Regions from separate parts of the Stappia quadratibracata genome, predicted to be linked through region 1. Evidence: predicted binding sites of a transcription regulator. Region 1 holds the regulator's gene; the other holds the start of a gene.
The links. Region 1 encodes LexA, which represses DNA repair genes until DNA is damaged. Its sites were predicted from a motif close to TGTTCNNNNTGTGTTCNG; they were not measured.
Positions count from the first base shown of each region.

Region 2: H7H34_RS15470 (ATP-dependent helicase) is a predicted target of LexA. The motif match lies at 2,445-2,462, and genes of this name have one in related genera.

Region 1 covers NZ_JACMIA010000001.1:2,467,325-2,472,192, forward strand. The annotation lists gene trpC (indole-3-glycerol phosphate synthase TrpC) at 1-744, shown strand, start outside; gene moaC (cyclic pyranopterin monophosphate synthase MoaC) at 748-1,269, shown strand; gene H7H34_RS10850 (molybdopterin molybdotransferase MoeA) at 1,302-2,516, shown strand; gene lexA (transcriptional repressor LexA) at 2,691-3,407, shown strand; gene H7H34_RS10860 (ComEC/Rec2 family competence protein) at 3,442-4,868, opposite strand, start outside.
Region 2 covers NZ_JACMIA010000001.1:3,446,425-3,451,292, reverse strand. The annotation lists gene H7H34_RS15475 (methyl-accepting chemotaxis protein) at 26-2,353, shown strand; gene H7H34_RS15470 (ATP-dependent helicase) at 2,531-4,868, shown strand, end outside.

The DNA.
Region 1 (4,868 bases):
GTGCCGCAGGCCGAGATCGAGCGGCGCGCCGCCGAATCCGACGCCCCGCGCGGCTTCCTGAACGCGCTGCGCGCCCGCAAGGACGCCGGCGAGTTCGGCCTGATCGCCGAGATCAAGAAGGCAAGCCCGTCCAAGGGCCTGATCCGCGCCGACTTCGATCCGCCGGCGCTGGCCCGCGCCTATGAGGCCGGCGGCGCCGCCTGCCTCTCCGTACTGACTGACACCCCGTCCTTCCAGGGCGCGCCGGAGTTCCTGGTCGCGGCGCGTGCAGCCACCGCGCTTCCGGCCCTGCGCAAGGATTTCCTCTACGACACCTATCAGGTGTTCGAGGCCCGCGCCTGGGGCGCCGACTGCATCCTGATCATCATGGCCGCCGTCGACGACGCGCTGGCCGCCGATCTGGAGGCGACCGCCTTCGGCCTCGGCATGGACGTGCTGGTCGAGGTGCACGACGCGGACGAGCTGGAGCGCGCGCTGCGCCTCACCTCGCCGATGATCGGCATCAACAACCGCAACCTGAAGACATTCGAAACGCGGCTGGAAACCAGCGAGACGCTGGCCGGACTGATCCCGGACGACCGTCTCGTCGTCGGCGAATCCGGCCTGTTCACCCCGCAGGACCTTGCCCGGATGGAACGCTGCGGCATCTCCACCTTCCTGATCGGCGAGAGCCTGATGCGCCAGGACGATGTGGCCGGCGCAACGCGCGCGCTGCTGGCGCGTCCCGGACTTGCGGCGGAGTAGGACATGGCTGGCACATCTTCTGGAGACGCTTCCCCGCGCTTGACCCATCTGGACGAGAGCGGCGCGGCCAACATGGTCGACGTCTCGACCAAGGAGGTCACCTCCCGCGAGGCGCAGGCCGAAGGCCATGTGCGCATGAAGCCGGAAACGCTGGCGCTGATCCTGTCCGGTTCGGCCAAGAAGGGCGACGTCATCGCCACCGCCCGCATCGCCGGCATCATGGCCGCCAAGCGCACCCACGAGCTGGTGCCGCTCTGCCATCCCCTGCTGCTGTCCAAGGTCGCCGTCGACATCGTGCCGGACGAGGCGCTCCCGGGCCTGCGCGTCACCGCGATGGCCCGCGTTTCGGGCCAGACCGGCGTCGAGATGGAGGCGCTGACCGCCTGCTCGGTCACCTGCCTGACGATCTACGACATGGCCAAGGCCGTCGACCGCGGCATGACCATCGGCGGCATCCGCGTCCTTGCCAAGTCCGGCGGCAAGTCCGGCGACTGGACCGCGGCGAGCGAAACGAACCCCGCCTGACACAAGGCCAACTGACATGAGGCACTGCTGACATGGCGCTGATCTCGGTCGACGAAGCCCTGTCGCGACTTCTCGGCGACGTCGAGCCGCTCGGCTCCGAGACCGTGCCGCTCGCACTGGCCAATGGCCGCGTGCTGGCTGCCGACCTTGCCGCGACCCGCACCCAGCCGCCCTTCGCCGCCTCCGCCATGGACGGCTATGCCGTGCGCGCGGCCGATATCGCCACCGTTCCGGCCGTGCTCAAGCTGATCGGCGAAGCCCCCGCGGGCCGCGCCTTCTCCGGCACCATCGGAGCGGGCGAGACCGTGCGCATCTTCACCGGCGCACCGCTTCCCGAAGGCAGCGACACGATCCTGATCCAGGAAAACGCCGAGCGCGACGGCGAGCGCGTCACCGCGCTGGAAAGCGCACCGCTCGGCCGTTTCGTGCGCCCCGCCGGGCTTGATTTCAAGGTTGGCGAAACGCTGCTGAGCGCCGGTACGCGGCTCGACTATCGCCGCCTTGCGCTGGCGGCCGCCATGAACCATCCCGTGCTTGAGCTGCGCCGCCGACCGAAGGTGGCGATCCTGGCGACGGGCGACGAACTGGTCGAACCGGGGGAGCAGCCGGGGCCCGACCAGATCATCGCCTCCAACCATGCGGGCATTGCCGCCCTGGTCGAGGATTGCGGCGGCGAGCCGCTGCAGCTCGGCATCGCCTCCGACCGGCGCGAGCATATCGCGGAGAAGATCGCCGAGGCGCGAGCCGTCGGAGCCGACATCCTCGTCACGCTTGGCGGGGCCTCCGTCGGCGACCACGATCTGGTGCAGGAAGTGCTTGCCGCCTCAGGCATGGAACTCGGCTTCTGGCGCATCGCCATGCGGCCGGGCAAGCCGCTGATGGCCGGCCGCATCGAGGGCATGCGCGTGCTCGGCCTGCCGGGCAATCCGGTCTCAAGCCTCGTCTGCGGCGTTCTCTTCCTGCGTCCGCTGATCGACGCCCTGCTCGGCCGCCCGCCGCGCCGGCGCGATGCCGAACTGCTGCCGCTGACCGCCGATATCGGCGGCAATGACCAGCGCGAGGACTATCTGCGGGCGCGCATCCTGCGCCAGGACGACGGCACGGAGCGTGTCGCCCCGTTCGAGCGGCAGGACTCCTCCATGCTGGCAACGCTCACCCGCGCCGATGCGCTGGTGGTGCGCCCGCCCCATGCGCCCCCCCTGCCCGCCGGCACGCCGGTGCCGGTCCTGCGCCTGCCGCAGGGCTGAGCCGACCCCGCGCCCTACCGCTTCCCGTTTCGTTCCCTATGGGCATTGTGGAACAAGGCAGGAACGGTTAGACTATGTTCATGATTTGTACATAGCCTGAGTCGCAGGCAGCGATCGGCAGCAGCCGGCCGATATCGGCCAGGCCTTGCGTGCCAGAGCGGGGGACCCAAGCGCATGTTGACGCGCAAGCAGCACGAATTGCTCCTGTTCATCCACGAACGGCTGAAGGAAACCGGTGTTCCTCCCTCGTTCGACGAGATGAAGGACGCGCTCGATCTGCGGTCCAAGTCCGGCATCCACCGGCTGATCACCGCGCTGGAAGAGCGCGGGTTCATTCGCCGCCTGCCGAACCGCGCCCGGGCGCTGGAGATCGTCAAGCTGCCGGAATCGGTTGCGCTCGGCCTTGCCTCGCAGCGCGGCCAGGGCTTCTCGCCCTCCGTCATCGAAGGATCTCTCGGCAAGACGCCGCCGGTGGAAACAGCCCCAGCCCCACCGCCCGCGGCCAATGACAGCGTCGAGATCCCGGTCATGGGCCGCATTGCCGCCGGCGTACCGATCGAGGCGATCCAGTCCCACAGCCACACCATCGCCATGCCGGCCGACCTGCTCGGCAACGGCGAGCACTACGCGCTGGAAGTGCGCGGCGATTCCATGATCGAGGCCGGCATTCTCGACGGCGACACCGTGGTGATCCGCCGTTCCGACAGCGCCGACAGCGGCGACATCGTCGTCGCCCTGATCGACGACGAGGAAGCGACGTTGAAGCGCCTGCGCAAGAAGGGCGCGTCCGTTGCGCTGGAGGCCGCAAACCCGGCCTACGAAACCCGCATCTTCGGTCCGGGACGCGTGCGCATCCAGGGCAAGCTCGTCTCGCTGTTCCGTCGCTATTGAGGCCGCGCGCCGGACGGGGCTCCTGGCAGGCGGGTCATTTCGGCGTCCAGGGTCGGCGACGCCCGTAGCTGGGGACCACGGCAACAGCGAGAGCATCGCCTGTGCCTGATGGCGACTGCCAAGCCGATGACGCTTGCGCGAGCGCTGATCGAGATGCGGCCGAGGCGGCCGGCGCACTGAAATAGAGCGCAACGGCGCCGTCGCGGGCAAGCCGCGCCCCGTCGAACACCTGCCTTGCCCGGCAATCGGGCGGGGCAATCAGCGCCGAGACGATGATGTCGGCCTTGCGGCAATCCTCTTCGAAGGCGGCGCTGTCGCGCACCAGCGAGACCAGCAGCGCAGGCGGGCCTTGCCCCGCTGCAAAGGGCCCCGGCCCCGGTCCTGCCACCGGTCCCGGCGGTGCATTTGCGGAGGCACCGTGCCGGGCACCCGCCCCCGGCGGACCATGCGCGCGCACTAGACAGGCCAGCTTGTCGCAGCGAAGGTCGCCGGCCGCGATCCGCCGGTTCCCGTGGTGCTGCACACTGATGCCTTCCGCCCGCAACCAGACCTCCGGCAGGAACCCGCTCGGGCGCGATGAAACGCGCAAGGCCCCGGCCGCATCGCGCACGGCAATGGTCGTGCCGGTGGCCGAGATCAGCATGTCCGGCTGCCGATGCAGGGCATAAAGCAGGACGGAGGCGGCAAGCGGCAGCAGGGCGACTGGGCGATATCCCCGCGGCGCAAGGCAGGCGACAAGCCCTGCCGCCACCACCAGTAGCGTGCCGCCAAGCGAGGGCGCGCCGATCACCCCGTCCTCCGGCGTCAGGTTGCTGACCCAGGTCGCCATCGCCACCACGAGATCGATGCCAGCGCCCATCGCCGCGAGCGGCAAGGCCTCCAGCCCGAAGGGCAGCAGGGCCAGCGCCAGCACCGCGAACGGCATGACCACGAGTGTCACCACCGGCATTGCCAGCAGGTTGCCGAGCGTACCGAGCGGCGAGATTCGGTGGAAGTGATAGGCGCCGATGGCCCCCGTCGCCAGGCCCGCGATCAGCGAGGTCAGGAGAAGCCCCCAGAACCAGCCCGCAGCGCCCGATGTCGCGGCCTGCAGCAGCCCCCCACGACCCGGCGGCGCCATCGGCCCCTGGCGCTCGCGCGCGGCGCGCCGCCGGGTTATTTCCTCATAGGCGGCGATCAGGGCGATCACGGCGGCGAAGGACATCTGGAAACCGGGATCGAGCAACGCCTCCGGCAGCATCGCAAGGATCAGCAGGACGGCAATCGCGACATTGCGCAGCGTCAGGGCCCGCCGCGAGAAGATGCGCCCCGAAAACACCAGAACGATCATCAGGAAGGCGCGCTGCGTTGCGATGGAGGCACCGGAAATGCCGAGATAGAAGACGGCGGCCGACATCGCCGCAACGGCGGCCCAGGCATCGATCCGCCGCTCATGCACCAGATGCGGGAACAGCGCCAGAA
Region 2 (4,868 bases), 980 kb from region 1:
TTCATTGGCGTCTGGAGAGAAGCTTATGTTTTCTGGATTTGTGAACCGTTCCATCGGTTTGCGACTTGTTCTGCTGGGTGCGATTCCGCTTTGCGGCCTGCTTGTCGTAAGCGCCATGGAGCTGGCGGTTCGGTTCGAGCACGTCCAGGAGGAACGCTTCGTCGGCGAGGTGCTCGATCTTGCCCCGGTGATTTCCGAGGCTGTGCACCAGCTGCAGAAGGAGCGCGGAATGTCCTCCGGCTTCGTCGGGTCGAAGGGCGTTTCGTTTTCCGACGTGATCGGCGACCAGCGCAAGGCCACCGACGAGGCGATCGCGCGCTATGTCGCACGCATCGGCGCGGCGACGGCACGGCTGGAGGCGGACAACTTTACCGCGCCTCGCGACAAGGCTGCGCAGGCGCTTCAGGACCTGGAGCGGGTCCGCGCGGACATCGACGCGCTGCGCCTCGCCAGCTCCGATGTCGGCGCCTATTACACCCCCATCATCGGCAACCTGCTCGACATGGTCGGAGGCATGACGACGCTGATCAGCTCCGGCGACATGCTGCGCCCGGTCCTGGCCTATAGCGCGTTGCTGCAGGCGAAGGAGCGGGCGGGACTGGAGCGGGCCACCGGCGCCGTCGGCTTCGGCTCGGGCAGCTTCGGCGAAGCCGTCTACCGGAACTTCATCCGCCTCGGCGCCATGCAGGAGGTCTCGCTCGAGAGCTTCCGCCGCTATGCCACGCCGCAGATGCTCTCCGCCTACGACGCAGCTCTGTCCGGTGCGGCCGTGAAGGAAATCGACGCTCTGAGACAGGTTGCCGTGTCGGCGCCGTTCGGCGGGGATGTCGCCGCCGTCAGCGGTCCGCAGTGGTTCGCGGTCAGTACGGCGCGCATCGACCAACTGAAGCAGGTCGAAGACGAGATCTCCCGCCAGATCCTGACCGCTGCCACAGAGGCCGCGGCCCAAAACCAGCGGGCTTTCCTCTGGGAGCTTGGGCTGATGGTCGCGCTGGTCGTCGTGATGGCGGTGATCTTCGTTGGCGTCTACCGCTCCATCGCGCCGCCGCTGGCGCAACTGGTCGGTGTCATGCGCCGGCTTGCGGCCAACGACACCAGCGTCGAGGTGACCAGCGTCGGCCGCCGCGACGAGATCGGCGCCATGGCCGGGGCGGTGGAGATCTTCCGCGAGAACGCCATCGAGCGCATCGAGCTGGAGCGGAACCTGCAGCAGGAGCGCCTGCGCGAGCGCGACCGGCAGTCGGCCATCGAGACGATGATCGCCGGCTTCCGCGGCAGCGTCTCGTCGACCCTGTCGACGGCAGGGGCCAAGGCCGGCGACATGCGCTCCTCGGCCGAGACGCTGGAGGAAGGGGCAAGCAGCGCCGCGACCGACGCATCAGCCGCAAGCCACGCCACGCAGACGGCGTCCGGCAATATCCAGGTGGTCGCCGCGGCCGCTGAGGAGCTTTCCGCCTCGATCAGCGAGATTGCCGATCAGACGGCCAAGGCGAGCGGCCTGATGGCTTCGGCCGCCGAGCGCGCCCAGCTGACCAATGCCGAAGTCGCCTCCCTGTCGCAGGCGGCCGAGCAGATCGGCTCGGTGGTCAACCTGATCCGGGACATCGCCGAGCAGACCAATCTGCTGGCGCTGAATGCCACGATCGAGGCCGCGCGCGCCGGCGAGGCGGGCAAGGGCTTTGCGGTCGTTGCCAGCGAAGTGAAGAGCCTTGCCGGCCAGACCGCCAAGGCGACGGAGGATATCGCCGCACAGGTGACGGGCATCCAGGCCTCGACCCGAGGCGCGGTGGGCTCCATCGGGGAGATCGCCAGCGTCATGACGAATATCCGCGAGCTGACCACAACCATCGCCGGTGCGGTGGAGCAGCAGCGCGCGGCGACGCAGGAGATCGCCAACTCGGTGATTGCCGCCTCGGACGGCACCGACACGGTGGCGGACAACGTCACCTCGGTGACCTCCGCGATCGAGCGTACCGCCCATTTCGCCGGAAATGTCAGCGCGGTCTCCTCGAGCCTTGCGGAAGTGACACAGCAACTCGCGGGCGAGGTGGAGACGTTCCTGGCGGATATCTCGGTCGATCTCGCCGCGCGGCGTGCGCAGGTGCAGGCGCAAATGCGCGAGGCCGTCATCGTCACCGCCATGGGGCGCCGCTACCGGGCGCGGGTCGAGGAGGCGGACGTGCATGAAGCCGCCGTTTCCGCATCGGCCCGGCTGGAGCTCGGGCAGGCCGTCATGCTGCAGCTTGCCGACGGGCAGGTGCTTGCGGCGGCCGTCTCTGCTGCCGGCGCCGGGCGCTACACGCTGCGCTTCGAACAGGCGGCCCCGGCACTGGTGTCGCTCGTCGCGGCCTGAGCGTTTTTCTGAATAACAAAGGCGTCAAAAGCCAAGAGGGAGGGGCGCGAGCGATTGCGCCCCTCCATTTGACGGGACAAGCTGCTATATATGGTCCAAAGAGAGAACAGAATCGCAAGGGCCACGGCCCGCGCGGTTTCAGATCCGTGACCCAGACCCGTCGAGACACTCTCCCGCATGGCCAATCATCCCGCCGATACCCGACAGTTCCACCAGGACCCGGAAAAGGGGCGGGCGGAGCATGAGGCGCGGGGCAGCGACCTGGAGCGGGCGAGCGGCGGCAGCGGCATTGCCGCGCGTGCCCGCGCGGCGCTGGGGCCGCGTCCGCCCGAACCCGGCTCCTATCTCGATGGCCTCAACCCGGAGCAGCGCGAGGCGGTCGAGACGCTGGACGGTCCGGTCCTGGTGCTGGCGGGTGCCGGCACCGGCAAGACCCGCGTCCTGACGACGCGTATCGGCCATATCCTGGCAACGCGCCGGGCCTTCCCGAGCCAGATCCTGGCGGTGACCTTCACCAACAAGGCCGCCCGCGAGATGAAGGAGCGGATCGAGCGTCTGATCGGCGAGAGCGCGGAAGGCATGCCGTGGCTCGGCACGTTCCACTCGATCTGCGTCAAGATCCTGCGCCGACACGCCGAACTGATCGGCCTGCAGTCCGGTTTCTCGATCCTCGATACGGACGACCAGATCCGCCTGATCAAGCAGATCATCCAGGCCGAGGGGCTGGACGACAAGCGCTGGACGGCGCGCGCCTTCGCCAGCCAGTTGGACGGATGGAAGAACCGCGGCCTGACGCCCGACCAGGTGCCGGAGGGCGAGGCGCGCTCCTTCGGCAACGGCAAGGGCCGGGCGCTCTACGAGCAGTACCAGGAGCGGCTGTCGATCCTCAATGCCGCCGATTTCGGCGACCTGCTGCTGCATGTGATCACGCTGTTCCGCAACAATCCGGACGTGCTGGCCGAGTACCAGAACCGCTTCCGCTTCATGCTGGTGGACGAGTATCAGGACACCAACATCGCGCAGTATCTGTTCCTGCGGCTGCTGGCGCAGGGCAACCGCAACATTTGCTGCGTCGGCGACGACGACCAGTCGATCTACGGCTGGCGCGGCGCCGAGGTCGACAACATTCTGCGCTTCGACCACGACTTTCCCGGCGCCAAGGTGATCCGGCTGGAGCGCAACTACCGCTCGACGAGCCATATCCTCGCCGCCGCCTCGCACCTGATCGCCCATAACGAGGGGCGCCTGGGCAAGACGCTGTTCACCGACGTCGTGGACCCGGAAGGCGAGGAAGTGCGCGTCAGCGTTGCCGCCGCCTGGGACTCCGAGGAAGAGGCCCGCGCCATCGGCGACGAGATCGAGGCGCTGCAGTCCAAGGGGCACAGCCTCGAGAGCATGGCGATCCTGGTGCGCGCGTCCTTCCAGATGCGCGAGTTCGAGGACCGGTTCGTCACGCTCGGCGTCAACTACCGGGTGGTCGGCGGCCCGCGCTTCTATGAGCGCATGGAGATCCGCGATGCGATGGCCTATTTCCGCTGCGTGGTGCAGCCGGCCGACGACCTCGCCTTCGAGCGGATCGTCAACACGCCCAAGCGCGGCCTCGGCGAGGCCAGCCTGAAGCTGGTTCATGCCTACGCGCGGGCGAACCGTATCCCGCTCATGCAGGCGGCCTCCGACCTGTGCCAGACCGAGGAACTGAAGCCCAAGGCGCGCACGACGCTGCGCATGCTGCTGGCCGATTTCGACCGCTGGCGCGACCTGGTGCCGGCCATGTCGCATACGGAGCTGGCCGAGATCATTCTCGACGAGAGCGGCTATACCGAGATGTGGCGCAACGACCGTTCGGCGGAGGCGCCGGGCCGGCTCGACAACCTGAAGGAACTCGTCCGCTCGATGGACGAGTTCGAATCGCTCGCCGGCTTCCTGGAGCACGTCGCGCTGGTCATGGACCGGGACGCGGACGGCAACAACGACGCGGTGTCGATCATGACGCTGCATTCGGCCAAGGGCCTTGAGTTCGACACGGTGTTCCTCCCCGGCTGGGAGGAGGGCCTCTTCCCGCATCAGCGCGCGCTCGACGAGAGCGGCCGCGCGGGGCTGGAGGAAGAGCGGCGGCTTGCCTATGTGGGCATCACCCGGGCGCGGCGGCGGGCGAAGATCTGGTTCGCCTCCAACCGGCGCATCCACGGCATGTGGCAGAGCTCCATCCCCTCGCGCTTTCTCGACGAGCTGCCGGCCGATCACGTCGACGTGGTCGAGCAGTCCAGCAATTACGGCGGCTATGGCGGCGGGGGCTACGGCGCCAGCCGCTTCGACACGCGCGATCCCTTCAAGGCGAATTATTCGACGCCGGGCTGGCAGCGGGCGCAGCGTTCGCAAGCGCAGGGCAGCACCAGTAGCGGCGGCTTTGGCGGGCGGATGGGATCGGGCGGCGGCCGGCAGTCAGGCGGGCAATCGGGCGGGCCGCGGATGATCGAGGGCGAGCTGGTCGCCAAGTCGGTATCCGACACGCCGT